Regions from separate parts of the Oceanimonas pelagia genome, predicted to be linked through region 2. Evidence: predicted binding sites of a transcription regulator. Region 2 holds the regulator's gene; each other region holds the start of a gene.
The links. Region 2 encodes sigma-54, which starts transcription at its own class of promoters, with help from an activator protein. Its sites were predicted from a motif close to TGGCACNGTTTTNGCTT; they were not measured.

Region 1 (10,073 bases), 1.3 Mb from region 2:
AATGGACTCCCAGTTCACGTTGATAATGCGCTCTACCGAGTGCACCAGAAAGCCCTGCACCGAACGGTTGTACTCGGAGATGATTACAAAGCTGTTGTCGGTCTGCTCGATGGGCCGGCCCCCCATGGCCTTGCTCAGATCGATAATGGAGATGGTCTGGCCACGAATATTGGCCACGCCGCGAATCACCGGATGACGCTGGGGCAGGCTGCTCAGCCGGGGGCATTGCAGCACTTCCTTGACCTTGAAGACGTTGATGCCAAATCTTTGGCGGCCATTGAGCCTGAACAGCAGCAATTCCAGCCGGTTCTGGCCCACCAGCTGGGTTCTCTGGTTTACCGAGTCAAGTACTCCCGCCATTATTCCGCCTCCAGAACGATTCATAACGCCACGCCAAGGTGCATGGCATATTTTATGCATAATTAGTAATCTGCCGTCACCTAGCTTAACACCGGCAAGGTGTCAGCGCTACTTGAGCCCGGCACAGTCAAGATCCGCGATGAAGGCGTTATCGGCGATGGAGTGAAGATGCTTAACGGTTTTTTTTCCCGGCACAGAGGTCGTTTTCCCTTTGCAGCCCGGCTGAGTCTGATGCTGCTGACCACCATACCGCTGGTGGCCTGGGGTGGTGTGCACGAACAGGTTCGCCAGTACACCGAAGACTATGTGCGTGATTTTGTGGCCGCCGGCCCTCGGGACCAGGTTGAAGTGGAAGCCGCCAGCATAGACACCCGCCTGCAACTGACCGAATGCCCGGGCCTGCTTACCGCCGACATTCGCGGAGCCGGCGAGGTCCGGCGCAACACCCACGTTTTTGTGCAGTGCCACGAAGAGCCGGGCTGGAGCCTGTTTGTGCCGGTGCGGGTGCGCATTCTCAAACCGGTGGTGACCGCTGCAGTTCCCATCGCCCGCAATACCCTGCTGCAGCCCGGACAGTTGCAGATAAGCTACCAGGACGAGGTGCTGCTGCGCGGCGATGTATTTGACGACATTCAAGCGTTGCTAGGCACCCGCAGCAAACGGGATCTGCGCCCGGGCCGGCCGGTGCTGGCCAGCCAGCTGTGTGTGGTGTGCAAGGGCGACAGGGTCACCATAGTGGCCGAAACCGGCGGGCTGTCGATACGCACCGACGGCATCGCCGAGGAAGACGGCAGCTTTAATGAGTCCATTCGCATTCGCAACAGCCGTTCCGGACGCCAGATCCAGGGGCGGATCAGCGAGGCAGGGGTGGTGAGAGTCGGACTGTAAATTCTGCTAAAGTTGCTTACAGGCCGGCCGATAACCAGGCTGACAGCAGCGAATCAGGATTGAATCTTATGGCCATCGACAAGCTCCCCCCCGGATTTCATAACGGCCCGTCGGTCAGCAACAGGTACCCGCAAAAAAGCGGTACCGCCAGCACCGGCACAGACCATCGTGCCCAGACCATGGCTGGCCGCGACGAAGTGACCCTGACCCCGGAAGCAAAACAGCTCGGCCGCGTGCAGCAAAGCCTGCAGGCCGGTGCCGGCGCCGATAACAGCGCGCGGCTGGAAGCCCTGAAAAAGGCGGTTAACGACGGCAGCTACAAGGTGAACGCCGACAGGCTGGCCGGAAACATCATCAATCTGGAGCAAGACATAGAGTCCCTGTATTAATGAGTCTTGATACGCTGCTGCAACAACAACAGGAACAACTCGAGCGGCTGCTTGAGCTGACCGAACGGGAGCTTCAGCTTATCGTTCGGCGCAAGGCGCTGGAGCTGCCCCCCCTCACCGAGCAAAAGCAACAACTGCTGCTCGATATTCAGGCCACCGACGCCAGTCTGTGCGCTCACCCCGAGGTGGAACAACTGAAAACCACCCATCAATCCCGGGTCGATGCCCTGCGCGCCCTCATGGCACGGTGCCGGGAACGCAACCAGGTGGCCGAGCAGGTACTGGAGCAGTCCCTGGCCGGCACCCGCCAGCTGGCCAATATTTTAAGCCGGTTGCACGAGCGCCAGAGCATGACCTACGATCAGAAAGGCCACACCCGGGGCATCAACAAGGGGGCCGGCTTCAAGGTGTGAGCCGCCGCCGCTGTCTTATAATCCATCCCGGCGCAGTTTCTGATACAGCGCCAGATCCAGTTCCAGTTCGGTCACGTACATGTCGCCGTCGGGATAGCTGTTCACCACCCGAGCTCCGCGCACCACCCCCCGGCTGGCACTACTCACGGTGCCGTCCTGCAGAATATGACTGTCGAGCTGACTGGAGCTCGATACCCGCACTCCGCTCAGCTGCTCACTCAGCTCCCGGTAGGCGTCCAGACGCGAGGCACGCATGGCATGCAGCAGTTTCTGCTGGTAGTCCGCCGGGCGCTGCAGGCTGATGGGAGCATAACCCACCGCATAAAGATGATTCCGGGCCGGACTACCGGCGCTTCCCTGGCCGGCACAGCCGGCCAGGGTGACCAGTGCCAGCAGGGCAATCAGCTTATTTTTCATAGCGTTTCCTGATGTAGTCGGGGATCTCGGGACCGCGCGTATTCAGCATGGCCGCCACCAGATAATCGGGCACAAACTGCTGGGCGCTGCTGACAATGCCGTGATCCGCCATGGAGATCAGCCGGGCATTGATCAGTTTGCCGCCCTGGGTGTCGCTGATGGTGCCGTGCAACAGATACTGGGCATTGATGCGCCCGCTCAGCTGGCGGTAGTCCCGGCTGGTGCTCACATCCCCCTCGGGCGTAATGCGAATAAAGGGCAGCGCCTTGAAGTCCACCACCTTCAGCCCGTACTGATTGAGCTGAAACATCATGGTTTCCGACAGCAGCCGGCTGAACTCGTCCTGGCTGGTGTAGTCCTCCTGGCTGACAAAACCACTCACGGCGATGCCTGCCTGCCGGTTCATATTGTGGGCCGAGGCCACCAGCCGGTGCGCCAGGGCCGACATGTGCCGCTGCAACTGGGTCTGGCCCCCCACCAGCGAGGGCCCGGCCTCGGGCAGATGGGCACTGCGGGTGCCGGCACTCATGCGCATGGGCACACCGTCCTGACTGTGCCGGGGCGAACGGGCCGGCGCCGGCTGCTCCCCCAGGGCCTGGTGACTGACGTAGTGAGCCGCATGATCATGAGGCAGGTAATGGTTTTGACCGTCGAACCGGGGCTGACCGGTGCAGGCGGACAATCCCAGCACGGCAAGCAGGATAAGGGCTCTTGTCATTCACAGGCTCCCGAAGCAAAAGAAACTGAGTGTATATCGGCCAGTGGAGCGTCAACTTTACGCTTTCAGGCCAGGTTGCGGCCATGTGCCCGGCAAGGTTTTTGCATAAACCTTGCCATATTCTCACTGGGACCGCGACTTTTTAAGGGCGGCTCACCGTTTGACAGGATGCATCCGTGCTCAGAAAAAACCTTGCTTCACTGTTGCTGTTGTTTCCGTTGCTCGCCCGGGCCGACTGGTATCAGGCCGAAGGCTCGGCGCCGCTCAGTCTGGGAGTTGACACCGCCCGCCAGCAGGCACTGGAGCAGGCCCTGAGCGATGCGCTGCTGCAGTCGGGCGCCTCTCTCAGCACGGTGCAGTCGGCCACCAACGGCGCCTTTGCCGGCCAGCAACTGGATATTTCCGCCCAGGGCGAGCTGATGGACTACCTGATCCTGAACGAGCACCGGGAGCAGGGCCGGCTGTGGCTGACGGTACGGGCCGACATCTGGCCCGGCGAGCGCCGCCAGGAGCAGTGCGCCGGTCGTTATCGCCCGGGCATGACCCTGACGCCCATCACCCTGCTGCATCCGCAGCAGGGCGCCACCGGGCAGATCTATGAACTGGGCACGGCACTGGCCCAGCGGCTGGCCAGCCGGCTGGAGCCCAGCGTCAATATTACGTCGACCCTTGCCCTTGGCCTGGATACCGACCCGGCCCTGCCCCGCACGGCCGGCCTGCGCCGGGGCAGCGATGTGCTCGCCGGCACACAGCAGTCCCGGCTGTTACTGAGCGGCGTGATTGAAGACATCAGCATCGAGGACGGACACTGGACCCAGTGGACCTTTTCCGACATTCCCCGGGCCTTTCGCATGCGCATCACCCTGGAAGACAGCCTGACCGGCGACGTGCTGCTGCAACGCCGCTATCAGACCCGCGCCAGCTGGGACTATAAAAAGCACGACAGGGTCAATGTGCATGAACAGGCATTCTGGCAGTCCGGTTACGGTCTGGCGGTGGAGCAGTTGCTGGCGAGCATCAGCCAGGACGTGATCAAGGCCCAGGCCTGTCTCAAGGCGGTGGGCAACATAGTGCAACAGTCGGAGGAAGGCATACTGATGGATCTGGGCCGGCGCGAGGGCATTCAGGTGGGAGACAGATTCACCCTCACTCACCGCCGTCAGCTGACGCCGGGCTATTACAGCGAAACGGCATCACAGGCCGCCTTTGTGGTGCAGCAAAGCCATGCCGACTACAGCCTGCTGGTGCCGGCCGGCGCCGAGGCCAAACGCATTGCGGTGATGCCCGGCGATCGCCTGACCCAGCTGTAATCCTGCTCGAATAACCGCCAAACGCTCGGCACGACGTTGCACCCTCAGGCGAAATTTGCAATATTGTGCCGGCCTTGTCCCCGTAGTTTAATGGATAAAACAAGCCCCTCCTAAGGGTTAGATGCAGGTTCGATTCCTGCCGGGGACGCCAGCCATCGATCCTCCCGCGCCTTTTCTGCTACATTGGCCCCAGCTTGATAACGGGAGCCATTCATGACCAAGTCTGTTCTGATCACCGGTTGCTCAACCGGCATTGGCCACGCCGCCGCTCATTACCTGCACCGCCGGGGATTTCAGGTTATCGCCTCGGCCCGGGCCGAACAGGACGTGGCGCAGCTGCAACAGCAGGGGCTCAGGGCGGTGCAACTGGATCTGGCCGATGACGCCAGCATAGAGCGCGGCCTGGAGCAGGCCCTCACGCTCACCGGCGGCCAACTCTACGGCCTGTTCAACAACGGCGCCTATGGCCAGCCCGGCGCCCTGGAAGATCTGCCCACCGCGGCCCTGCGCGAGCAGTTCAACACCAACCTGTTCGGCACCCACCACCTCACCCGGCTGGTGCTGCCGCTCATGCTCGAGGCCGGCGAAGGCCGCATTATTCAGAACAGCTCGGTGCTGGGGCTGGTGGCCATGCAATACCGCGGCGCCTACAATGCCACCAAGTTCGCCCTCGAAGGTTACACCGACACCCTGCGGCTGGAGCTGGCCGGCACCCGTGTGCATGTCAGCCTGCTGGAACCCGGCCCCATTGAAACCCGCTTTCGCGCCAACGCCAAAGCCGCCTTTCTGCGCCATATCGACATGGCGCACAGCCGGCACAAGGCCGGCTATCAGCAGACCTTGGCCCGGCTGGAAAAACCCGGCCCCGGCTCCCGCTACAGCCTGCCGGCGGACGCCTGCCTGCCGCCCCTGCTGCACGCCCTCACCAGCGACCGTCCCAAAACCCGCTATCCGGTCACCCGTCCCACCATCATGCTGGGCTGGCTGCGCCGGTTGCTGAGCGACCGGGCACTGGATCGGCTGATGCTGAAGGCCGGCGGCTGACGTCCACCTCTTATCATCACGGCTGGCATGCCAAGCGGAGAGTCTCATGAAACGGATGTTGCATTTTTTACTGTGGCTGTGGTGCACTCAGGCACTGGCCGCCCCCGCTCTGTGGCAGGCCACCAAGGGAGAGCGGCAACTGTGGTTGTTCGGCTCGGTTCATGTTGCCGATGAACGCCTTGCCACCCTGCCGCCGGCCCTGCTCGCGGCGCTGGATAGCAGCGAGCTGCTGTTGCTGGAAATCGACCCCCTTGCCCTTCACTTTAACGACTTCGCCCACCTGATTGAACGCGATACCGACTGGCGCGAGCGGCTCGGCCCCCGGCTGGCCTTCGAGCTGGAGCAGGCCGTGGCCCGCAGCGGTCGCCCGGCCCTGCGCGAGCTGCCGCCCTGGTTTGTGGCCCTGCAACTGACCCAGCTGCGCGCCGCCGAGCTGGGTTTTCACAGTCGCCAGGGCGTCGACATGCAGCTGCGGCTGCTGGCCCGGGACCGGCAACTGCCGGTGGCCGGGCTGGAGCAGCCGGCGCTGGTGATGGGACTGCTGTCGTCGCTGCACCGGCGCGACCTTGAACGGGACTTTGTGGCCCACAGCCTGGACGAACTCAAGCACATGCAGGATCACCTCGATCATTTGCTCAGAGCCTGGCTGAGCGGCGACGAACAGACCCTGCTGGCCTTGTTGCAGGATGAGCAAAGCCCGACGCTCACCCGTTTTATCGAGAATGAGCTGCTGGCACAACGCAATCGCATGTGGCTGACGCGGCTGGAGCAACTGGCGCCCCGGCGGGCGCTGATGGTGGTGGGCGCGCTGCACCTTTATGGTGATCGGGGTCTCATTGCCCTGCTGAAACAAGCGGGTTATACCCTCAATAAAGTGGAGGACCCGCCGCTTTATTGATCAGGATCAGCATGTGCCACTGTGGTCCCGTTAGGATGGCTTCAACGGAGAGCGCGAAAGGAGACATCCCATGGAATTCTGGCTCGATTTGATGTTTGGCAGCGATGTGGGCTTGATGTCCATGCTGGTCATCATTGCCACCACCCTGTTGATCAGTTTTTACGCCGGTTACTTCATTTACAAGGTGATGAAGTCAGAGCCCGGCCACGAAGCCGGTAAATAACCCTCAGGTTTAATAACGGCGGAATCCGACCTCCTCCTCCCCCGGGTTCCGTCGTTCCCCCTTTTATCCCATTTGCTTATACTGCGGCTATGCCTGAATCAAAGGAGCCGCGCCATGAGCCATTCCGACTGGTCGTCCTTTCTTGATGAACTGGACGGACTCACCCCGCTGGAGCAGGATACCCTGCCCACCGGCCACCGCGACCCGCGGGACGCCGTCGCCCTCGCCGAACGCCGTCGTGCCGCCGAGATCCAGGCCGAAGCCGCCGATCCCGGCCTGTCGCTGGACAGGGTGGTACTGCTACGCCCCGACGACATGATCAGCTACAAGAAGCCCGGGGTGCAGGACGGCGTGTTCAAAAAGCTGCGCCTGGGCAAATATCCGTGCGAGGCCCGGCTCGATCTGCATCACCACAGCGTGGAGCGGGCCCGGAGTGCCCTGCTGAACTTTATTCGCGCCTGCCTGCGTCAGGATCTGCGCTCCGTGATCATCGTTCACGGCAAGGGCGAGCGCAGCCAGCCGCCGGCCCTGCTCAAGAGTTATGTTTCCGGCTGGCTGCCCCAATTGCCGGAGGTGCTGGCCTGCCACAGCGCCCTGCGCCAGCACGGCGGCAGCGGCTGCCTGTATGTTTTGCTGCGCAAGAGCGAGCAGGCCAAACAACACACCCGCGAGTGGCTGCAAAGCCACCGGGGCTGACTTTTTAGCGCAAGGATCACCGCATGTCTTATTCCGCACTGGAACAACATTTTGAACAACTGCACCACCTGCAGCATCTGGGCGCCATCTGTGGCTGGGATCAGGCCACCATGATGCCCCCCGGCGGCAACGAGGCCCGGGCCGAGGCTTTGGGCACCCTGGCGGTGCTGTGCCACCGGCAACTGCAGGATCCGCGCCTGGGCGACTGGTTCGCTCGGGCAGAGAGCGAGCCGCTGTCACAGGAGCAACAACAAAGCCTGGCCGAAATGCGCCGGGCGTGGCGCGATGCCACCCTGCTGCCCGCCGACCTGGTGCGCGCCCGCTCCCTGGCCGGCTCCCGCTGCGAGCACGCCTGGCGCAGCCTGCGTCCTGCCAACGACTGGGCCGGCTTTCTGCCGCTGTTCGAGGAGGTGGTGGCGCTGTCCAGGGAAGCCGCCGCAGCCCGGTCCGAGGCACTGGGGCTGTCGCGCTACGACAGCCTGCTCGAGCTATACGAGCCGGGCATGCGCACTCAGGCGCTCGACACCCTGTTTGGCGAGCTGAGTGGCTGGCTGCCCGGACTGATTGCCGAGGTGCAGGAAAAACAGCGGCTTGAAACCGTGCTGTCGCCGCAAGGCCCCTTTGCCACCGATAAACAAAAAGCCCTGGGGCTGGAAGTGATGAGCTGGCTTGGCTTTGACTTTCACCACGGCCGGCTGGATGTCAGCGCCCACCCCTTTTGCGGCGGCGTCAGTGAAGACGTGCGCCTCACCACCCGCTACGACGAGGCCGACGTGGCCCAGGCGCTGATGGGCATTATTCACGAAACCGGCCACGCCCGTTACGAGCAGGGTCTGCCCGCGGCCTGGCGCCGCCTGCCGGTGGGGCAGGCCAGATCCATGGGCGTGCACGAGTCCCAGAGCCTGTTCTTTGAGATGCAGCTCGCCCGCCACCCGGCCTTTATTGCCCGGCTGTCGCCGCTGCTGGCACGATACTTCGGCGATCAGCCGGCCTTTGAACCCGGCAACCTGGCCCGGCTCTACACCCGGGTGCAGCCCGGGCTCATCCGCGTGGATGCCGACGAAGTCACCTACCCCGCCCACATCATGCTGCGTTACCGCATCGAACGGGATCTTATCGAAGGCACGCTGGCGCCCCGTCATCTGCCGGAACGCTGGAACCAGCTGATGCAGCAGTACCTGGGGCTCAGTACCGAAGGCAATGATAAAGACGGCTGCCTGCAGGACATTCACTGGACCGACGGCAGCTTCGGCTATTTTCCCAGCTACACCCTGGGCGCTATCTACGCCGCTCAGCAGGCCGAAGCCATGCAGCAGCAACTGGGGCCTTTTGAGCGGCTGATCGACGACGATCTGACCGCCGTATTTGGCTGGCTGGAGCACCACATCTGGCGCCACGCCAGCCTGTGCTCTACCGGGGAGCTGATGGCCCGGGCCACCGGCCATGTGCTTGACGCCGCCCCCTTCCGCCGTCACCTGGAGCAACGTTACCTGGGCTGATTCAGGCTATGCTTAAGTACAGGCCTCAGGGAAGCAGGCCAGGGAGGGCAAACATTGGATGAAAAAAAGCCGCGCCACCGGCTGGTGGTGTTTTATGACGGCTCCTGCGAGAGCTGCATCAGGGACCGGGCCCGCTATGAACGCTGGGCCGGCGACAGGGGCCACGAGATCTGCTGGTTTGACATCACCGACCGGGAAGAGGTGCTGCTCAGCCTGGGCATCAGCCCCCAGCAGGCGCTGCAGGAGCTGCATGTGCAAACCGCCGAAGGCGAGATCTACTCGGAGCTGGACGCCTATATTCTGCTGATGCGACGCGTGCCCCGGCTGAGGCCACTGGCCATGCTGATTGGCCTGCCGCTGATACGGCCGGTGCTGTCCCGGCTCTACCGTTACTGGGTACGCAGCCGGCTGGAGCGGGAAGGCCGGCTGTAAAGCCGGGTGACAGTGCCCTCGGGCTTGGGCATAATCGGTTGAAAACCCATCAACCAACGGGAATGCCATGCGTTATGCCAATATCACCGGCTGGGGCAAGTGCCTGCCCCCGGCCGTGCTCAGCAACGACGATCTCGGTAGCTTTCTCGATACCTCCGACGACTGGATTCAAAGCCGCACCGGCATTCGCACCCGGCGTATTTCCCACGTCAATACCTCTGAGCTGGCCACGGTAGCGGCAAGGCATGCCCTGGCCGCCGCCGGCCTTGAGCCAACCCAGATTGACGGCATTATTCTGGCCACCGCCAGTCCCGACAGCCTGGTACCCAGCGCCGCCTCGGCGGTACAGCGCAATCTGGGCATTCCCGCCGCCGCCGTATTTGACCTTAACGCCGCCTGCACCGGCTTTCTCTATGGTCTGAGCGTGGGCTCGGCGCTGATCAAGGCGGGCGGCATGAACCGGCTGCTGGTGATCGGCGCCGAGCGCCTGACTCACTACCTGGACTGGACCCGCCGCGATACCGCCGTGCTCTTTGGCGACGGGGCCGGCGCCGTGGTGCTGGAAGCCTCCGAGGCGCCGGTGGGCCTGCTGGCCGACAAGCTGGGCTGCGACGCCGAGGCCAGAGACATACTGGCGGTGCCCGACTCGGGCACCTGCCGTACCCGCTTTGCCCATGTGGACGGCCTGTTTGAAGTGAACTTCGAAGGGCAGGAAATCTTCAAGCGGGCGGTACGGGGCATGGGCGAGGCCGCCGCCGTGGTACTGGACCAGGCCGGCGTGGGCCC
Region 2 (10,073 bases):
GGCCCGTACTTCGGCCAGAAAGGCTTCCAGCTGCTCGGCACTGTCGGGCAGGTTGCGCACGTCTATGCTCACCGCCACCGCGCCGGGCTTGTCCCGGCGCAGCCGCACCAGCTCCGGCAGCAGCGCCACCGGCAGGTTGTCGACGCAGTAGTGGCCGAGATCTTCGAGCACCCGCAAGGCCACGGTCTTACCCGACCCGGAACGACCACTGACGATCACCAGCTGCATGTTGACTCCTCAGGCTGAAATCATGATCTGGTAGAGTTCTTCGTCGCTGCCGGCCTGACGCAATTGCCGGCATACCTGTTTGTTGCTGAGCTTCTCGGCGATCAGCGACAGGGTTTTCAGGTGCTGCTTGCATTCCTGCTCCGGCACCAGCAGGGCAAACACCAGGCCGACCGGCTGATTGTCGATGGCGTCGAACTCCACCGGCTCGGCAAAGGTGAGCAAAACGGCCGTCGCCTTGTTGTCGTTGCCGATGCGGCCGTGGGGAATGGCGATACCGTTGCCAATGCCGGTACTGCCCATTTTTTCCCGGGCCAGCAGACAGTCAAAAAGCGGCTGGCTGCCGATGTGGAGATGTTCGGCAGCCAGCTCGCTGATGATTTCCAGAGCACGTTTTTTGCTCGTGCAGGGAACCGCACTGCGCGTGCAGCCCCTGCTCAGTATGTCGGCGACTTCCATGGTTATTTTTGCTTGAGCTTCTCTTTGTGTTTGATGATCTGACGATCCAGCTTGTCGATGAGGCCATCGATGGCGGCATACATGTTTTCGTGCTGGGCGTTGGCAAACAGCTCGCCGCCGCTCACATGCAGCTTGGCCTCGGCGATTTGCTGCATTTTTTCCACATTGAGGATGACGTGCGCATTGGTGATGTGATCGAAATGGCGTTCCAGCCGGGAAAACTTGCTGTTTACATAATCACGGAGTGCATCGGTGATTTCGACATGGTGTCCGGTCAGGTTGATTTGCATAACGTCTTCCTTCTGTCGTTGCCTTTAAACCAGGCGTTTGCGCTGATTGGAAGGGGGAATGGCCAGTGACTCCCTGTACTTGGCGATGGTTCGCCTGGCCACCTGAATCCCCTGGTCGGCCAGCAACTGGGCGATTTTGCTGTCGCTCAGCGGCTTGGCCGGGTTTTCCGCCCCGACCAGTTTCTTGATCAGGGCGCGAATTGCCGTGGAAGAACACTCACCGCCATCGTCGGTGCCCACATGGCTGGAGAAGAAATACTTGAGTTCAAACACGCCTCTGGGAGTGTGCATGAACTTCTGGGTGGTCACCCGGGAGATGGTGGACTCGTGCATCTCCACCGCTTCGGCCACATGGTTCAGCACCATGGGCTTCATGGCCTCTTCTCCATGCTCAAAGAATGCCTGTTGTTGTTCAACAATACAATTGGCAACCTTGAGCAGCGTCTCATTTCGGCTTTCAAGGCTTTTGAGAAACCACTTGGCGTCCTGCAGGTGGTTGCGGATAAACTGGCCGTCCTCGCTGTTGCGGGGCTTGCTGGCCAGGGCCGCATAGGTCTGGTTGAGGCGTATTTTGGGCATGGCCTCGGGGTTGAGCTCCGCCACCCAGACGCCGCTGCGTTTGGTGACCACCACATCGGGGATCACGTATTCGGAATCGCCCTGAATGATACTGCTGCCGGGTCTGGGTTCGAGCTGCTGAATGAGTGCCAGCACCTCACGCAGTTCGTCTTCCTTGAGTTTGGTCTTGCGCTGCAGGCTGCGGTAGTCCCGGTTGCCGAGCAGGTCCATGTGCTGGGCCAGCAGATTGCGGGCCTCGGCCAGCCAGGGCGTGTCGGGGGGAAACTGCTCGAGCTGAATGCTCAGGCACTCCTGCACGCTGCGGGCGGCCACGCCGATGGGGTCGAAGTGCTGAATGCGCTTGAGTACCGCTTCCACCTCATCGGCCTCGATGCCCAGCTCCTCCGCCGATACCGCCTGCAGCAGGTCATCGATGCTGGCGGTGAGGTAGCCGGCGTCGTCCACGGCGTCGATAATGGCCAGGGCAATGGCCTGATCGGTGTCGCTGAAGGGGGTCAGGTTCATCTGCCAGGTCAGGTAATCCTGCAGGCTCTCGGTGGTTTCGCCCTGGTAGACGGTGTCTTCCAGCCCTTCCGGCAGGCCCGCGCCGCCGCTGACCGGAGAGGCGGTGTACACCTCTTCCCAGCTGGTGTCCATGGGCAGCTCTTCGGACAGCTGGTTGCGCTCCATGGCGGTGTCGGAGGCCATCTGCTCTTCGTTGCGGTTGTCGTCAACCCTGATGCTGTCCGGCTCTTCCTGCTCCAGCAGGGGATTGCTGTCCAGTGCCATCTGGATTTCCTGTTGCAGTTCCATGCTGGACAGTTGCAGCAGGCGAATGGCCTGTTGCAACTGGGGGGTCATGGTCAGCTGCTGGCCCAGGCGTAACTGAAGAGTTGGCTTCATTTCGTTGCAGCATCCTTCCTGATAAACCGCATTGCGGTGCCGTCAAAGGCTGAATTGTTCGCCGAGATAGACCTTTTTGACCTGTTCATTGGCCAGGATTTCCGCCGGCGTGCCGGCGGCGATGCGGTGGCCATGACTGACAATATAGGCTTTTTCGCACACGTCCAGGGTTTCGCGTACGTTGTGGTCGGTGATCAGCACACCCAGGCCCCGATCCTTCAGGTGCAGAATGATCTTCTTGATGTCTATCACAGAAATGGGATCCACACCGGCAAAGGGCTCGTCGAGCAGAATAAAGCGTGGATCTGCCGCCAGCGCCCGGGCGATCTCCACCCGCCGGCGCTCGCCGCCGGACAGGCTCATGCCCAGGCTGTCGCGAATGTGGGTGATGTTGAACTCTTCCAGCAGCTGTTCCATTTTCTCGTTACGGCCGTCGGCGTTGAGATCCTTGCGGGTCTGCAATACCGCCATCAGGTTGTCGGCCACGCTCAGGCGGCGGAAAATGGACGCCTCCTGAGGCAGGTAGCCAATGCCGGCGCGGGCGCGCGCGTGCATGGGCTCGTGGCTGATGTCCTGGCCGTCTATGGTGATGCTGCCCGCATCCCGTTGCACCAGGCCCACTATCATGTAAAAGGAAGTGGTCTTGCCGGCGCCGTTGGGGCCGAGCAGGCCCACGATCTGGCCGGTGTTGACGGTCAGGCTGACGTCGGCCACCACCTTGCGGCCCTTGTAGCTTTTCTGCAGCCCACGCGCTTTCAGTATCGCCATGCTCAGTTGTTATCCTGCTTGTCGAACTCCTGCACCTGGTCGGGCAGGAAGATGGTGGTGACCCTGTCCTTGCCGCCCTGGCTTTCGGCTTCCATCTGTTCCTTGTCGATAAAGTAGCGAATGCGGTAGCCGGTGACGATATTGTCGTTCTGCTTGAGCTTGGCGTCCCGGATCAGGGTGATGGTACGGGCACGCATGTCGTAGTGAATTTCCCGGGCCTCGGCATGCACCGGCTTGCCGTTGTTGAGGATCTGCTCATAGGTGGCCGGGCTGCCCTTGGCGGTCATCGACTGCAGGCCCTGCTCGTTGCGGATCACCACCAGCTCGTTGGCACGCACGTCTATACTGCCCTGCTTGACCACCACCTTGTCGATAAAGGTGACCTTGTTGTCGGCCAGCTCTACCAGCTGACGGCCGGCGTCTATGGTCACCGGCTGGCGAAAGTCGCTGTCTCTGGCCTGTGCCTGACCCAGGCCCAGCAGGCCGCCAAGACTAAGGATTGAAATAAGTTGCCCGGGTTTCATTCAGTAATTCCACCGTTTGTTGATCCAGCTTGCCTCGCAGGCCCGTGCCTTCCGCCTGGTATTGCGGGCTTTCCAGCCGCACTCTCTGGTTGGAGCGCAGTCGATTGTTGATAAAGTCCATTTCCAGATATTCGGTGGTCAGGGTTTCCACCAGGGCATCCGGTTGCAGCCCCTTGCCCACCACGTTGCCGGTCAGCACGGCGTTGTCGCCGGTGTTGATGGTGCCGTTATTTCCGCTCAGCCGCCACTGGGGCCGGCCGTCGGGGGAATAAAGCAAGATAACAGGTTTTTTCATCAGGGTCATGGACAGGGATTCGTAGTACTCCGCGTGCTCCGCCTGCATGCCCCGGTAGGGCAGCCCCAACCGGTTATACTGCACGCTGGTGAGGTTGGTGGCGACGAAGTCCGGCTGAAAATCCTGCTCGCTGGCGGGCGCATTGCGGTCGGTGCCAAACCATTGCCAGGTGGCCAGGGCCACCACGAACAGGCCGCCAAACAGCCAGGTCTGGCGGCTCATACGCTCATGCCCTCGGCCTGATCCAGCAGGCCACGGGCATCGAGCAGCAGATCGCACAGTTCACGTACCGCGCCGTGTCCTCCCGGAGTGCGGGTGGTGTAGCCGGCCCGCTGCAGTACCAGCGGGTGGGCATCGGCCACCGCCACGCCCAGGCCACAGTGCTGCATGACCGGCAGATCGACCACGTCGTCGCCGATGTAGGCCACCTGTTGCGGCGTGAGCACCAGGCGGTCCAGCAGTTCGCCGTAGCTGTGCAGCTTGTCGCTCTGGCCCTGATAAATGTGACGCACGCCCAGGGCGCTCATGCGATCACTGACGATGCGCGAGCTGCGTCCGGTGATCACCGCCACCTCGATGCCGGCGTTGAGCACCGCCTTGATGCCGAAACCGTCCCGGGTGCAAAAGCTCTTGTATTCTTCGCCCTCGTCGCCGAGGTAGATCATGCCGTCGGACAGCACGCCGTCCACATCGCAGATCAGCAGGCGAATGTCCTTGAGCCGCTGCCAGACGTCCCTGGTTACGGCGCCGTACAGGGTTTGTACCGTCATCAGATCACTCCCGCGCGCAGCAAATCGTGCATGTTAAAGGCCCCGACCGGGCGCTGGTCGTCGTCCAGCACCAGCAGGCCGCTGATTTTTTTCTCTTCCATCAGTTTGACCGCCTCCGCCGCCAGCATGCCGGCAGGCACAGTGGTGCAGCCGCGGGTCATCACCTGAGCGATGCGGGTGTTGTGCACATCTATCTTGTGGTCCAGGGTGCGGCGCAGGTCACCGTCAGTATAGATGCCGGCCAGCCGGCCTTCGCCATCGACCACGGCGGTAAAGCCCATGCCGCTGCGGCCGATCTCCAGCAGGGCGTCGATAACCAGGGTATCCAGGCTTACTCTGGGCACCCGCTCTTCCTTGTGCATCACGTCGGCTACCCGTAGCAGCAGCCGCTTGCCCAGGGCCCCGCCGGGGTGACTGAGGGCAAAGTCGTCGGCGGTAAAGCCGCGGGCTTCCAGCAGCGCCACCGCCAGGGCATCGCCCATGGCCAGGGTGGCGGTGGTGCTGGCGGTGGGCGCCAGGCCCAACGGGCAGGCTTCCCGTTCAACCCGGGTGCACAGGTGTACATCGGCTTCCCGCGCCATGGTGGACTCGGGCTTGCCGGTCATGCAAATGAGTTTGAGCCCGCGGCGCTTGAGCACCGGCAGCAGGGCGATAATTTCCTCGCTTTCCCCGGAGTTGGACAGGGCCAGCACCACGTCCTTGCTGTCGATCATGCCCAGATCGCCATGGCTGGCCTCGCCCGGATGCACGTAAAAGGCGGGGGTGCCGGTGCTGGCCAGGGTGGCGGCGATTTTGTTGGCGATATGGCCCGATTTGCCCATGCCGGTGACAATCACCTTGCCGGGGCAGTCAAACATCAGCCGGCAGGCGTGATTGAAGGACTCATCCAAATATTGATAAAGGCCGTCCAGGGCCGCCTTTTCAATATCAAGAACGCGTTGGGCGGTGGTACGATAATCAAATTCTGCTGACATGGCTTTCTCCACACTGAGGCGGCGCCATTATAGAAAAGCCCGGCCCGAGAAGCGACCGGCTTGATGGGAGAGGGGCGATCGCGTCCGGTCAGGGGGTGGCGCAAATTCGGTGTCATTCGGTTGCCGATGTTCAGCCGAACCCCTACAATCCTTTCTTTTTTGCGGGGACAGAGTGTGAGTCAAAGCCTTGTCGAGATACGGGACCTTTGCTTCAGCCATGGTGATCGCACCCTTTACCAGGGCATCAGCATGGACATTCCGCGCGGAAAGATCACCGCCATCATGGGCCCCAGCGGCATTGGCAAGACCACTCTGCTGCGCCTGATCGGCGGCCAGATCAAGCCCGACAGCGGCGAGGTGCGCTTTGACGGCGAGTCGATACCGTCCCTGGGGCGCCGCCGGTTGTACGAAGTGCGCCGGCGCATGGGCATGCTGTTTCAGAGCGGGGCCCTGTTTACCGGCCTGTCGGTGTTCGACAATGTGGCCTTTCCCCTGCGGGAGCACAGCGGCCTGCCGGAAGCCATTATTCACACCCTGGTGATGATGAAGCTGGAGGCGGTGGGCCTGCGCGGCGCGGCGCAGTTGTTTCCGTCCGAACTCTCCGGCGGCATGGCCCGGCGCGCGGCCCTGGCCCGCAGCATTGCCCTGGATCCGGAGCTGATCATGTATGACGAGCCTTTTGCCGGCCAGGATCCCATCAGCATGGGCGTGCTGGTGCGGCTGATCGCCGAGCTCAACCGGGCCCAGCAGCTGACCTCCATCGTGGTAACCCACGACGTCGACGAGGTGATGACCATTGCCGATTACGCCTACATCATCGCCAATAAAAAGGTGATCGCCGCCGGCACCCCCGAAGAGCTGAAAGCCCACCAGGATCCCCAGGTGATCCAGTTTTTGCGGGGCGAAGCGGACGGCCCGGTGCCGTTCCACTATCCGGCCCCGGACTACAGGGAGTCTCTGGCTTATGTTGATTGACGTGATTGGCCGCCTCGGCCGCCAGGGTGTGTCCGGGCTCACCGCCCTGGGCCGGGCCGGCATTATGCTGACCCATGCTCTGGTGGGGCGGCCGCAACCGCAAAAGCACTTTCCGTTGCTGGTTCAGCAGTTGCATGTGGTGGGCGTGCAGTCGGTGCTGATTATTCTGGTGTCGGGCATGTTTATCGGCATGGTGCTGGCGCTGCAGGGACATAATGTGCTGGTGGACTTTGGCGCCGAGGGCAGTCTGGGGCCGCTGGTGTCGCTGTCGTTGCTGCGGGAGCTGGGGCCTGTGGTCACCGCCCTGCTGTTTGCCGGCCGGGCCGGCTCGGCGCTGACCGCCGAGCTGGGGCTGATGAAGGCCACCGAGCAGTTGTCCAGCCTGGAAATGATGGGCGTGGATCCGCTGCGCCGGGTGGTGGCGCCCCGGTTCTGGGCCGGGTTCATCAGCATGCCGCTGCTGGCGTTTTTGTTCAACATGATCGGCATCTGGGGGGCCAAGCTGGTGGGCGTGGACTGGCTGGGGGTGGACGAGGGCGGTTTCTGGTCCGCCATGCAGGCGGCGGTGGACTGGCACGAAGACATCATGCAGGGCTTTATCAAGAGCCTGGTGTTCGCCCTGGTGGTCACCTGGATTGCGCTGTTCAACGGGTTTGATGCCAGGCCCACGGCGGCGGGCATCAGTCAGGCGACCACCCGTACCGTGGTTCATTCTTCTCTGGCGGTACTGGGGCTCGACTTCGTGCTCACCGCCATCATGTTCGGGTAAGCGATAATGAAATACAGCAAACTGGAATTCAGCGTCGGCTGCTTTATGCTGGCCGGTATCGGCGCCCTGCTGCTGCTGGCGTTCAAGGTGGCCGGAGTGAGTGTGAACGGACAGGGTGAAACCTATACCCTGTATGCCCGCTTCGACAACATCGGCGGTCTCAAGGTGCGCTCTCCCATCAAGGTGGGCGGCGTGGTGGTGGGCCGGGTAGCCAACATCAGCCTGGATGCCGAGAGCCAGGTGCCGGTAGTCACGCTGGCGATGAACAAGGACGCGGGCGAGTTTGCCGAGAGCAGCACCGCCGCCATTCTGACCTCGGGCCTGCTGGGAGAGCAGTATCTGGGCATTACCCCGGGCTTTGCCGATGAGGACATGGGCATCGGCATGCTCAGGGACGGCGACACCATCGCCGACACCCAGTCCGCTCTGGTGCTGGAAGAATTGATTGGCAAGTTTATTTATTCCATCGGTAAAGACTGAACCGGCGCATTCCCCGAGGAGGAATCATGAAAAAACAACTGATGTCCTGGCTGCTGGTGCTGACCGGCCTGTTTGCCCTGCCGGCCCTGGCCGCCACCGATCCCTACCTGCTGGTGGATCAGGTGGCCCAGCGCACCTTTGACCGGCTGGAGCAGGAACAAGGCAAAATCTCGGCCAACCCCGAACATCTGCGCACCATAGTGCGGGAAGAAATGCTGCCGGCGGTGGACGTGCGTTTTTCCGCCTTCCGGGTAATCGGCAGCCAGCTCAACAAGACCACTGCCGAGCAGCGCGAGCGTTTCGTTGAGGCCTTCAGCGATTATCTGGTGGTGACCTATGCCGACGCTCTGGCTGCCTACAAGCAGCAGACCGTGAACATCGGCAAGGGCGCGGTGGGGCCGGAAGACAAACTGGCCACGGTGCCGGTGACGGTGCTGGAGCCGAACAAACCCGAAATTCGCCTGGAGTTCAAGCTGCGTAAAAACGGCCGTACCGGCGAATGGAAGGTGTTTGACATGATTGCCGAAGGCATCAGCCTGCTTTCCGCCAAGCAGTCGGAGCTGAGCGGCCTGATCCGCCAGAAGGGCATCGATGCGGTCAGCCGCCAGCTGCGCGAGCTGACCAGCAAGCCGGTGACCCCGCTGGACACCGCCCAATGAAACTGACCCGTCCGCTGACCCGGGAGCAGTTGCCCGCCTGGTGGGCGGAGCGTGATACCCTGTTCGCCGCATCCACGGCCGATCTGAGCACCGTGGAGCGTATCGACTCGGTGGGACTGGCACTGCTGGTGCAGTGGAGCCAGGCCCTGGCGGCCCGAAACCAGCGGCTGACGCTGTGTTCGCCCCCCGACAGTTTTTATCCTCTTGCCGACTTGTATGGGGTAGGCTCGCTGTTTGAGCTGCCCGAAACCGATTCCCGGAGCCAACATGGATCTGAATAACGAAGTAGAACGCCGGCTGCGTGAAGCGCTGGAACTGGACGAACTGTATGTGAAAAGCGAAGGTGACCACTTTCAGGTGATCGCCGTGTCCGGAATCTTTGCCGACATGAGCCGGGTCAAGCGTCAGCAGGCCATCAATGGTCCGTTGATGGACTTGATTGCCCAGAACGCCATTCATGCCCTGAGCATCAAGACCTTTACTCCCGAGCAGTGGGCCCGGGAGCGCAAATTTATTATGCCGTCCTGACAGGAGCACGAATGGACAAATTCAGAATTCAGGGCCCCTGCCGTCTGGCCGGTGAAGTGACCATTTCCGGTGCCAAGAACGCCGCCCTGCCGATACTGTTCGGCACCCTGTTGTGCGACGAGGCCGTGCACCTGTCCAACGTGCCAAGGCTGAAGGATGTGGACACCACCCTGCAGCTGCTGGCCTCCATGGGGTTGAACGTCAAGGTCAACGGCGATGTCACCGTGCTGGCCGGTGCCGTCAACAGTCACATTGCGCCCTACGAGCTGGTGCGCACCATGCGCGCCTCCATTCTGGCGCTGGGGCCGCTGGTGGCCAAATTCGGCAAGGCCGATGTGTCCCTGCCCGGCGGCTGCGCCATCGGTGCCCGTCCGGTCAACCTGCATATTCACGGCCTGGAGCAAATGGGCGCGAAAATAAAGGTGGAAGACGGCTACATCAAGGCCCGGGTCGACGGCCGCCTCAAGGGTGCCCATATTCTGATGGACATGGTCAGCGTCACCGGCACCGAAAACCTGATGATGGCGGCGGTGCTGGCGGAAGGCCGCACCATTATCGAAAACGCCGCCCGGGAGCCGGAAGTGGTGGATCTGGCGCACTTTCTCAATGCCCTGGGCGCCAGCATTCAGGGCATTGGTCAGGACACCCTGATCATCGACGGCGTCGAGGCCCTGCACGGCGGCAGCTACAGCGTGCAGCCGGATCGCATTGAGACCGGCACCTTCCTGGTGGGGGCGGCGGTCACCGGCGGTGACATTACCTGCCGCAATACCGATCCGCACCTGCTGGAAGCGGTACTGGTGAAACTGCGGGAAGCCGGCGCCCTGGTGGAAACCGGTGAAGACTGGATTCGTCTCGACATGACCGGCCGCACCCTGAAGCCGGTGGACATCAAG
Region 3 (10,073 bases), 910 kb from region 2:
CGGCTCTGCTCGAGCCCATGATGAAGGTGGAAGTGGAAACGCCGGAAGACTATATGGGTGATGTGATCGGCGATGTGAACCGTCGTCGTGGCATCATCGAAGGCATGGAAGACGGCCCCAGCGGCAAGATTGTGAACGCCCTGGTTCCGCTGTCCGAAATGTTCGGTTACGCTACCGACCTGCGTTCGCAGACTCAGGGCCGTGCTTCCTACTCCATGGAGTTTGCCAAGTACGCCGAAGTGCCCGCGAACATGGCCGAGGCAGTCATTGCTGCCCGCCGAGGTTAATTAATCTTTGTTAAATCTTCCCGTCCGTCGTTTCGGACGGGAGCAAATCAGGAAGGACTAGTCCGTGTCTAAAGAAAAATTTGAACGTACGAAACCGCACGTTAACGTTGGTACCATCGGCCACGTTGACCACGGTAAAACCACTCTGACCGCTGCCATCACCAACGTGCTGGCCAAGAAGTTCGGCGGTGCCGCCCGTGCTTTCGATCAGATCGACAACGCTCCGGAAGAAAAGGCCCGTGGTATCACCATCGCCGCTTCCCACGTTGAGTACGACACCGAAACCCGTCACTACGCTCACGTTGACTGCCCCGGCCACGCCGACTACGTGAAAAACATGATCACCGGTGCTGCCCAGATGGACGGCGCGATCCTGGTAGTTGCCGCCACCGACGGCCCCATGCCGCAAACCCGTGAGCACATCCTGCTGGCTCGCCAGGTAGGCGTTCCTTACATCATCGTGTTCATGAACAAGTGCGACATGGTTGATGACGAAGAGCTGCTCGAACTGGTTGAGATGGAAGTTCGTGAACTGCTGTCCGAGTACGATTTCCCGGGCGACGACATTCCGGTTATTCAGGGCTCTGCTCTGAAGGGCCTGGAAGGCGATGCTCAGTGGGAAGAGAAAATCCTGGAACTGGCCGCTGCTCTGGATTCCTACATCCCCGAGCCCGAGCGTGCCGTTGACGGTGCCTTCCTGCTGCCGATCGAAGACGTATTCTCCATCCAGGGTCGTGGTACCGTTGTTACCGGTCGTGTAGAGCGCGGTATCATCAAGGTGGGTGAAGAAGTTGAAATCGTGGGTATCAAAGACACCACCAAGACCACCTGTACCGGCGTTGAAATGTTCCGCAAGCTGCTGGACGAAGGCCGTGCCGGTGAGAACGTAGGTGTTCTGCTGCGTGGTACCAAGCGTGAAGACGTTGAGCGTGGTCAGGTTCTGGCCAAGCCGGGCTCCATCACCCCGCACACCGACTTCGAATCCGAAGTATACGTACTGTCCAAGGACGAAGGTGGCCGTCACACTCCGTTCTTCAAGGGCTACCGTCCGCAGTTCTACTTCCGTACCACCGACGTGACCGGTACCATCGAACTGCCGGAAGGCGTTGAAATGGTTATGCCTGGCGACAACATCAAGATGGTTGTAAGCCTGATCGCCCCCATCGCGATGGAAGACGGTCTGCGCTTCGCTATCCGTGAAGGTGGCCGCACCGTAGGCGCCGGCGTTGTAGCCAAGATCATCAAGTAATTGATGTCTGGCGCAACCCGCGCTGCAAAAAAGGAGGCTTCGGCCTCCTTTTTTCGTTCTTGCGCTTGTGTCCATGCCTTTATGTTAATAATTTCTAATTTAAAGGCATGGCTGCCGTGCTCAGGTGAGCCGTGCAGATGAGACATCAGCGAGGACAGGTACATGGACATCAGACAGGTTACTCCGGACTTTGCGGTGGCGGATCAGGTGACCGCCGGCGATCTGGCTCGGCTTAAGGCGCTGGGATACCACACCCTGATCTGCAACCGCCCCGACGGCGAAAGCGCCGGCCAGCCAGCCGCCGAGACGCTGGCCGGACAGGCGAGGGCATTGGGCTTTGCCTGGGAGTGGATACCCATCAGCTCCGGCGACTTTACCGACGAAGCCATCAATGGCTTTGCTGCCGCCCTGGAGCACCATCAGGGCCCGGTGCTGGCGTTCTGCCGCACCGGTACCCGCTCCATCACCCTGTGGGCGCTGTCGCAGGCAGCACGGCAGCCGGCAGAGGCGCTGCTGCAGCAGTGCGCCGCCGCCGGCTATGACCTGTCGGCGCGGAAGGAGCAGCTCGTTGCCAGGCGGCAAGACTGAGCCCGGCATCATGTTGTGAGCCGACGTCGTTTTTTTCAACAAAATTAACTTGCACTGATAACTGCTATCATTTAGATTTGTCCTGAACGCGGAGGACATTATTCATGTATGTGTGTTTGTGCAAGGGCATTACCGAACGCCAGTTGAAAGAAGCCATTGCCGAGGGGAATACCGAGTTTATGGATCTCAAGCGTGAGCTGGGGGTCGGCTCCCAGTGCGGCAAATGCATTCCCGTGGCGCTGGCCATTCTGGCGGAAGAAACCGCCAAGAACGCCGTCTATTACGAAGTGGCCTGACCGCCTCCGCTCCCCTCTGCAAAAGCTCCTTCGGGAGCTTTTTGTCGTTATGGGCCGGAAAGCCCGTACGCCGGTCCTCTTAGCCCCGACCCAGCTGCTTGTAGGCGTAGCGGGGCCGTGTGTTCAGGATCTGGCTTTTCTGCTCTTCGGTCATGTTGGACGGGTTCAGCCCCAGCACGCGAAAGGTGAGCAGAGGGCGGGCTTCCAGGGTGATCATCAGTGGCTTGATGGCCTGCAGACTGTGTTCACCCGGTTCGCCGTAGGCATAGGTGAGAATGCCCTGCTCCAGCAGATTTTTGACGCTGGGCTCGTTGACCGGCAATTTTATGACGCTGCGGCGCTGGATCACAAACTCCCGCAATACCGCCTTTTCGCTGGCATCCAGGTATTCCAGCAGCTCTTTCAGCAGCTTTTGCCGGGTCAGCCGTTGTTTACGATAAAACACATGCTGGAACAGCAGCAGGGCGCCAATGGACAAAAAATAGGTGGCCGACAGTACCATGGCCAGCACAAACAGCAGCCGGTATTCCCCCAGCCAGGCGCCAAAGGGGCCGGAAAACAGCCGCTCCGGCAGCAGGGTGATCATCAGGCAGCTCAGCATCAACCAGCACATGAACCAGTTCAGCGTGGAAACCTGTCGCAGCTCCGGCATTGTTTTGTTCTCCGTTGAATGATGCCTGTGCCGGGGTTGAGCAATATTCGTGCCATAAGCATAGTTGTGAAGGCGGCGACTGGCGTCAGGGGGCTCATGTTAAAAATGCGGCCGGGGTAGCGCAAAGGTGACGGGAAAATTATCTTTATATTAAACGTATACAAATATCTGTTAACTTTGTCGCGATTTTGTGTTTTATTAGTCTCCAGTTGGTAATACTTTAGTATGGCTAGACAGGGAGTCATTGAGTAATGAATACGGTTTCACTTGAACAGGCACTGGCAATCACTCAGGGCGCGCTGCAACGAGGCAAGGAAATGTCGGCGGCGCCACTGACCGTGGCGGTGCTCGACAGTGCCGGAGTGCTGGTGTCGCTGCAGCGGGAAGATACCGCCAGCTTGATGCGTCCCGATATCGCCATTGCCAAGGCCTGGGGCTCCATTGCGCTGGGCCGCAGCTCCCGTGGTCTGGCAGAAATGGCGGCAGCCCGGCCGGGCTTTATGCAGTCGCTCAACACCCTGGGTGAAGGCAAAATTCTGCCCGCACCGGGTGGTGTGCTGATCCGCGATGAAAACAATCTGATCATCGGTGCCGTGGGCATCACAGGTGACCTGTCCGATGTGGACGAGGCCTGTGCCGTGGCCGGCATCGAAAAGGTGGGCCTGAAGGCCGACTGCAGCTAACCGGCATTGTTGTACCAACCTGTTGTTTTGGTCGAGGGGTAACCTTGGTTACTCTTTTTTCGCGCTCACCTGTGGTGGGCGTTTTTTTTATGCATTTCGGCCGGATTCCGGTATGGTTGGCAAAAAACACAGCCACCCGGTGTGGCCGGAGCCTAAAAACAAGCATGTCACGGATAAGAGCCAAAAACGAAGAAAAGATCATACGCGCCGCCAGCCGGGTGTTTGCCGAGCATGGCTACGCCGCCACCAAGACCGCCGATATCGCCAAACTGGCGCAGTTGCCCAAGCCCAACATCTATTACTACTTCGGCAGCAAGGAAAACCTGTACCGGGCGGTGCTGGAGAGCGTGACCGAGCCGCTGCTGGCGGCCTCGGCCCCGTTTGAGGAAAACACGGATCCGGTGGTGGCGCTGACCGCTTACATTCGCGCCAAGCTGCTGATCTCCCGGGACTACCCCCATGCCTCCAAGGTGTTTGCCAGCGAAATCATGCACGGCGCCCCGCACCTGCCGGAAGACATCATCGCCCGCCTGAGTGCGCAGACTCAGGCCCTGAGTGACAAGCTGAGTCACTGGATGGGGCAGGGGCTGATCGCCCGCCTTGAGCCCCGGCACCTGCTGTTTGCGATCTGGGCCTCCACTCAGACCTACGCCGACTTCAACTGGCAGATCACCATGGCGCTGGGCAAGGAAGAGCTGGACGACGGCGATTTTGATCAGGCCGCCGAGGTGATCACCCGGCTGGTGATTGAAGGTTGCCGGGTGAGGCCACTGGCCGAGGCCTGAACCCGCTAGCCGGGCTGATTCTTGGCCTGGTTGCCCAACTCCCGATCCGGCATGGCAAATCCCAGCAGCAAGCAGATAAGGCCATAGGCCGACAACGAGGCATACACAGATGTCGTCCAGTCGGTGAGCTGCTGCTGGTACTGCCAGCCCAGCCAGATAACCCCGAGCGTACCGCCCAGGGAGCGGCAGAAGTTCATCAGTGCCAGCCCCGCGCCCAGCTGGTTGGATGGCAGGGCGTTCTGCACCGCAATGGAGCAGGCTACTATCAGAAAACCGATGCCGATGCCGCCGGCAATCAGGCCGCCATAAAGCCAGATCCCGTTCAGCCACTGGCCGACCAGCCCCCACAACACCACGCAACCCAACCCCAGCAACAGCCCGCCGGCCCATGGAAAGGGACGGCAATAACCCGCATGGGCGATGCGTTTGCCGCTGACAAAGGTGCCGGCGGTCACGCTCAGAATAAACCACAGCAACACGCGGCTGGTGTCATCCGGGCTCAGCCCCCGCTGCTGTTCCAGCGCCAGCGGAACATACACCAGCAGCCCCAGGCGCACCCCTTCCGACAGCGCCAGCAGCAACACCGCAATGGCCATCAGCCGGTTGCCGAGCAGACGCAGCGGCAGCACCGGGTGCGGATGGTGCCATTGTTGCACCAGTAACAGCAGGCTGAGCAGGGCGGCGCCGGTCACCAGAGCCGGTTGAAACGGCGCCAGGGCCGGCAGCAGCTCGGCGGTATGGGTGGACAGACCCCAGCCGGCCCCGGCCAGCAGCAGCAGTATCATGCCTGCATGATCCGGCGTGCTGCGGGCGCCAGCGTGCCCCAGTCCCTGTAATGCCCGGTAGCTTACCGCCATCGCCAGCAGTCCCAGAGGCAGTTTGAACAGAAACAGCCAGCGCCAGTCAAAGCGGGCTACCAGAAAGGCCCCCAGCAGTGGCCCGGCGATACTGGACACCGCAAACAGGGTGGAGATCAGCCCCTGGTAGCGGCCCACCTGACGGGGCGGAATCACGTCGGCAATGACCGCGAACGACAGCGCGATCAGACCGCCGCCGCCCAGCCCGGTGAGCAGCCGGGTGGTCAGCAGCAGTGGCAGGCTGTCGGTGAGCGCACTGGCCAGAGAGCCGATGGTAAAGAGCCCAAGAGCGGCGGTCAGGCAGGGACGACGGCCAAAACGATCGCTCAGCCGGCCATACACCGGCATGGTCAGGGTCATGGTAAACAGGTAACCGCTCACCAGCAGCGGCGCCAGGGCGGGTGCGTCAAAAAGTTGCCCCAGGCGGGAAATGGCCGGCATCAGCAGGGTGATCTCGAGCGCGCCCAGCATGATGGCCAGGGCCACACCGGCAAACACCAGGTGCGCCTGCCGGCTCTGCCGGTGTGTCTTTGTTTCAGACATGATAAACATTGCTCCCACTACACTTGAAGAAAAGGCCGCATGCCCGGCTGAGGTAGTGCCTGAAAATTGCATTTACAGCAGGCAGTTAACTATGAAGTGGGCATCAGTCGCAACCCGGGTGTAAATTTTTTGTTGACCGGGAGGTCAGATTTTAATTTAATTAGATGTGAAGATATTAACAACTCATTTGTTCGGCCAGACGCTGTAACCCCTGAAGGAGGCAAGCCGTGATCACCTTTCTGTTAAATCAGGAGCTGCGACAGGAACAAGACCTGTCCCCCAACATGACGGTGCTCAATTATCTGCGCACCCGCGTCGGCAAGACCGGCACCAAGGAGGGCTGCGGCTCGGGAGACTGCGGCGCCTGTACCGTGGTGCTGGGCGAGCGCGACGGCGATCGCATTCGCTACCGCTCGGTCAACTCCTGCCTGACCTTCGTTTCGGCGCTGCATGGCAAGCAGCTGATCACCGTGGAAGACCTGAAGTCGAAAGACGGCCGCCTGCACCCGGTTCAGCAGGCCATGGTGGACTTCCACGGTTCCCAGTGCGGTTTCTGCACCCCGGGCTTCATCATGTCGATGTTCGCCCTGAGCAAGAACAAGCCGGCGGCCAACAAACACGACATTCTCGAGGCGCTGGCCGGCAACCTGTGCCGCTGCACCGGCTACCGCCCCATCGTGGATGCCGCCAGGGCCATTGCCGAGCAGCCCGGCCTGGCCGATGAGTTCTCCCGCTACGAGCAGGAACTGGTGGCCCGGCTGGCAAAGATCGAGACCGACACCCTGGTGACCCTGAGCGGCGACAACAAGGTGTGCTTCTCGCCCACCAGCAGCGACGAGCTGGCTACCCTGCTGATTGAGCACCCGGATGCCCGGCTGCTGGCCGGCGGCACCGATCTGGCGCTGGAAGTCACCCAGTTTCACCGCGAGCTGCCCAAGATGATTTATCTCGGCAATGTCGCCGAGATGAAGACCCTGGAAGAAACCGACGAGGCCCTGATCATCGGTGCCGCCCGTAGCTTAAGCGACAGCTATGAGGCCCTGAGCACACTCTATCCCGACTTCGGCGAGCTGCTGCACCGCTTTGCCTCGTTGCAAATCCGCAATCAGGGTACCCTCGGCGGCAACATCGGCAACGCTTCCCCCATTGGTGATGCACCGCCGGTACTGATTGCGCTGAACGCCACGCTGGTGCTGCGCAAGGGGAACGCCGTGCGCGAGCTGCCGGTGGAAGACTACTTCCTCAGCTACAAGGTCACCGCCCAGGAACAGGGCGAGTTTATTGAACGCATTATCGTGCCCAAACCGGCGGCCCATCAGCACTTCAGGGTGTACAAGCTGTCCAAACGACTGGACGACGATATTTCCGCGGTCTGCGGTGCCTTTAACCTGACCATTGAAAACGGCATCGTCACCGACGCCCGCATCGGTTTTGGCGGCATGGCGGCAACTCCCAAACGCGCTGCCGGCTGTGAGCGGGCACTGGTGGGGCAGGCCTGGAACATGGCCACCGTCAAGACCGCGATGAAGGCCCTTGAAGCCGACTTCGAGCCGCTGTCGGACTTTCGTGCCAGCAAGGAATACCGCACCAGAACCGCGGCCAACCTGCTGTACAAGTGCTTTATCGAGCAACAGGATCTGAAACTGGAAACCAGGGTGACGTCTTATGTCTAACAAACCTCAGAACACGCTCACCATCGACGAAATGATGGCGAAGATCAAACAGGAGCTGCAAACCGGTGTGGGCCGCAGCGTGCCCCACGACAGCGCTGCCCGGCAGGTATCCGGCGAGGCCCAGTACATAGACGACCGGCTGGAGTTTCCCAACCAGTTGCACGTGTACGCCCGGCTGTCCGACAAGGCCCATGCCCGCATCACCAGACTGGATGTGAGCCCCTGTTACGACTTTCCCGGCGTGGCCATTGCCATTACCGCCGACGATGTGCCCGGCGAGCTGGACATCGGTCCGGTGCTGGCCGGCGATCCGCTGCTGGCCGACGGCAAGGTGGAATATTACGGCCAGCCGGTGCTGGCGGTGGCTGCCAATGATCTGGAAACCGCGCGCAAGGCCGCCATGGCCGCCATCGTGGAATACGAAGAGCTGCCGGCGGTGCTGTCGGTGGAAGAAGCGCTGGAGAAAGAGCTGTTTGTCACCGAAAGCCACAAGCAGCAGCGGGGTGACTCTGCCGCCGGCCTGAAAAAGTCCAAACACGTGATTGAAGGCAGCCTGCATATCGGCGGTCAGGAGCACTTTTATCTGGAAACCCAGATAAGTTCGGTGGTGCCCACCGAAGACGGCGGCATGATGGTGTTTACCTCCAGCCAGAACCCCACCGAGGTGCAGAAGCTGGTGGCCAGCGTCCTGGACGTGCCCATGAACAAGGTGGTGATCGACATGCGCCGCATGGGCGGCGGCTTCGGCGGCAAGGAAACCCAGGCCGCCGGCCCGGCCTGCATTGCCGCCGTGGTGGCCCGCCTCACCGGGCGCCCGGCCAAGATGCGGCTGCCGCGCATGGAAGACATGATGATGACCGGCAAGCGGCACCCGTTCTACAACCAGTACAAAATCGGCTTTGACGATCATGGCCGCATTCAGGCCGCCGAAATCACAGTGGCGGGCAACTGTGGCTATTCACCGGATCTGTCCTCGTCCATCGTCGACCGGGCCATGTTCCATTCCGACAACGCCTATTACCTGGGGGATGCCACCGTCATCGGGCACCGCTGCAAGACCAATATCGCCTCCAACACCGCCTACCGCGGCTTTGGCGGCCCCCAGGGGATGATGACCATAGAGCATGTGATGGACGAGATCGCCTCGTACCTGGGCAAGGATCCCCTGGAGATCCGCAAGATCAACTTCTATGGCAAGGCCGAGCGTAACGTCACCCATTACCATCAGCCGGTGGAGCACAATATCATTCACGAGCTGGTGAACGAGCTGGAGCTGTCGTCCGAGTATGCCAAGCGCCGGGAAGAAATCCGGGCCTTTAACGCCAACAGTCCGATTCTGAAAAAGGGCATCGCCATCACCCCGGTGAAGTTCGGTATTTCCTTTACCGCCACCTTCCTCAACCAGGCCGGGGCGCTGATCCATGTTTATACCGACGGCAGCATCCATCTCAACCATGGTGGCACCGAGATGGGCCAGGGCCTGAACACCAAGGTGGCCCAGATCGTGGCGGAAGAGTTCCAGGTCGATATCGATCGCATTCAGATCACCGCCACCAACACCGACAAGGTGCCCAACACCTCGCCCACGGCGGCGTCGAGCGGTACCGATCTGAACGGCAAGGCGGCCCAGAACGCGGCGCGCACCATCAAGCAGCGGCTGATCGACTGGGCGGCGGGGCACTTCCAGGTAAGCCCGGAAGAGGTGGTGTTCAAGAACAACTTCGTGCAGATCCGCGATACCCTGATGTCGTTCCCGGAGTTCGTGCAACTGGCCTATTTCAACCAGGTGTCGCTGTCGAGCACCGGCTTCTACAAGACACCGAAGATCTACTACGACCATGCCACCGGCTCGGGTCGTCCCTTCTACTACTTTGCCTACGGCGCCGCCTGTGCCGAGGTGGTGGTGGACACCCTGACCGGCGAATACAAGCTGCTGCGCACCGACATACTGCACGACGTGGGTGACTCCCTGAACCCGGCCATCGACATCGGTCAGGTGGAAGGGGCCTTTATTCAGGGCGCCGGCTGGCTCACCACCGAAGAGCTGGTATGGAACGACCAGGGCCGGCTGATGACCTCCGGGCCTGCCAGTTACAAGATTCCGGCGGTGGCCGACATGCCGGTGGATTTCCGCGTGAAACTGGTGGAAAACCGCAAGAACCCGGAAGACACCGTCTTTCACTCCAAGGCCGTGGGTGAGCCGCCCTTCATGCTGGGCATGTCGGTGTGGTGTGCACTGAAGGACGCCGTGGCCAGCGTGTCGGGTTACCTGCGTTATCCGCACATCGATGCGCCGGCTACCCCGGAGCGGGTGCTGTGGGCGGTGGAGCAGATGCATGAGCTGGTGGAGCGCAACGAAGCCGCCAGCGACGAGCCGGTCACCGCCAAGTAAGCCATCGGCGAACAGGGGCGGTGCGCCGCCCCGGGAGCAACACATGTTCAAGGACAACTGGATTCAGA

Region 1: PU634_RS02905 (FlgO family outer membrane protein) is a predicted target of sigma-54. The motif match lies at 3,287-3,303, and genes of this name have one in related genera.
Region 3: PU634_RS00950 (superinfection exclusion B family protein) is a predicted target of sigma-54. The motif match lies at 3,111-3,127, and genes of this name have one in related genera.

The regions. Positions count from the first base shown of each region.
Region 1 is NZ_CP118224.1:623,664-633,736, reverse strand. It holds gene PU634_RS02930 (chemotaxis protein CheV) at 1-360, opposite strand, end outside; gene flgA (flagellar basal body P-ring formation chaperone FlgA) at 529-1,248, shown strand; gene flgM (flagellar biosynthesis anti-sigma factor FlgM) at 1,317-1,637, shown strand; gene flgN (flagellar export chaperone FlgN) at 1,637-2,050, shown strand; gene PU634_RS02910 (LPP20 family lipoprotein) at 2,066-2,467, opposite strand; gene PU634_RS02905 (FlgO family outer membrane protein) at 2,457-3,185, opposite strand; gene PU634_RS02900 (flagellar assembly protein T N-terminal domain-containing protein) at 3,362-4,495, shown strand; tRNA gene PU634_RS02895 (tRNA-Arg) at 4,572-4,646, shown strand; gene PU634_RS02890 (SDR family oxidoreductase) at 4,709-5,539, shown strand; gene PU634_RS02885 (TraB/GumN family protein) at 5,586-6,437, shown strand; gene PU634_RS02880 (DUF3149 domain-containing protein) at 6,508-6,660, shown strand; gene smrA (DNA endonuclease SmrA) at 6,775-7,356, shown strand; gene PU634_RS02870 (carboxypeptidase M32) at 7,380-8,855, shown strand; gene PU634_RS02865 (thiol-disulfide oxidoreductase DCC family protein) at 8,910-9,287, shown strand; gene PU634_RS02860 (ketoacyl-ACP synthase III) at 9,355-10,073, shown strand, end outside.
Region 2 is NZ_CP118224.1:2,870,728-2,880,800, reverse strand. It holds gene rapZ (RNase adapter RapZ) at 1-228, opposite strand, end outside; gene ptsN (PTS IIA-like nitrogen regulatory protein PtsN) at 238-684, opposite strand; gene hpf (ribosome hibernation promoting factor) at 687-974, opposite strand; gene PU634_RS13820 (RNA polymerase factor sigma-54) at 999-2,435, opposite strand; gene lptB (LPS export ABC transporter ATP-binding protein) at 2,478-3,203, opposite strand; gene lptA (lipopolysaccharide transport periplasmic protein LptA) at 3,206-3,727, opposite strand; gene lptC (LPS export ABC transporter periplasmic protein LptC) at 3,696-4,244, opposite strand; gene kdsC (3-deoxy-manno-octulosonate-8-phosphatase KdsC) at 4,241-4,795, opposite strand; gene PU634_RS13795 (KpsF/GutQ family sugar-phosphate isomerase) at 4,792-5,766, opposite strand; gene mlaF (phospholipid ABC transporter ATP-binding protein MlaF) at 5,941-6,741, shown strand; gene mlaE (lipid asymmetry maintenance ABC transporter permease subunit MlaE) at 6,731-7,510, shown strand; gene mlaD (outer membrane lipid asymmetry maintenance protein MlaD) at 7,517-7,990, shown strand; gene mlaC (phospholipid-binding protein MlaC) at 8,014-8,649, shown strand; gene PU634_RS13770 (STAS domain-containing protein) at 8,646-8,930, shown strand; gene PU634_RS13765 (BolA family protein) at 8,917-9,177, shown strand; gene murA (UDP-N-acetylglucosamine 1-carboxyvinyltransferase) at 9,189-10,073, shown strand, end outside.
Region 3 is NZ_CP118224.1:189,827-199,899, forward strand. It holds gene fusA (elongation factor G) at 1-287, shown strand, start outside; gene tuf (elongation factor Tu) at 352-1,536, shown strand; gene PU634_RS00940 (protein tyrosine phosphatase family protein) at 1,699-2,124, shown strand; gene PU634_RS00945 (bacterioferritin-associated ferredoxin) at 2,229-2,420, shown strand; gene PU634_RS00950 (superinfection exclusion B family protein) at 2,500-3,072, opposite strand; gene PU634_RS00955 (GlcG/HbpS family heme-binding protein) at 3,324-3,755, shown strand; gene PU634_RS00960 (TetR/AcrR family transcriptional regulator) at 3,920-4,540, shown strand; gene PU634_RS00965 (MFS transporter) at 4,546-5,940, opposite strand; gene xdhA (xanthine dehydrogenase small subunit) at 6,168-7,613, shown strand; gene xdhB (xanthine dehydrogenase molybdopterin binding subunit) at 7,606-10,005, shown strand; gene xdhC (xanthine dehydrogenase accessory protein XdhC) at 10,049-10,073, shown strand, end outside.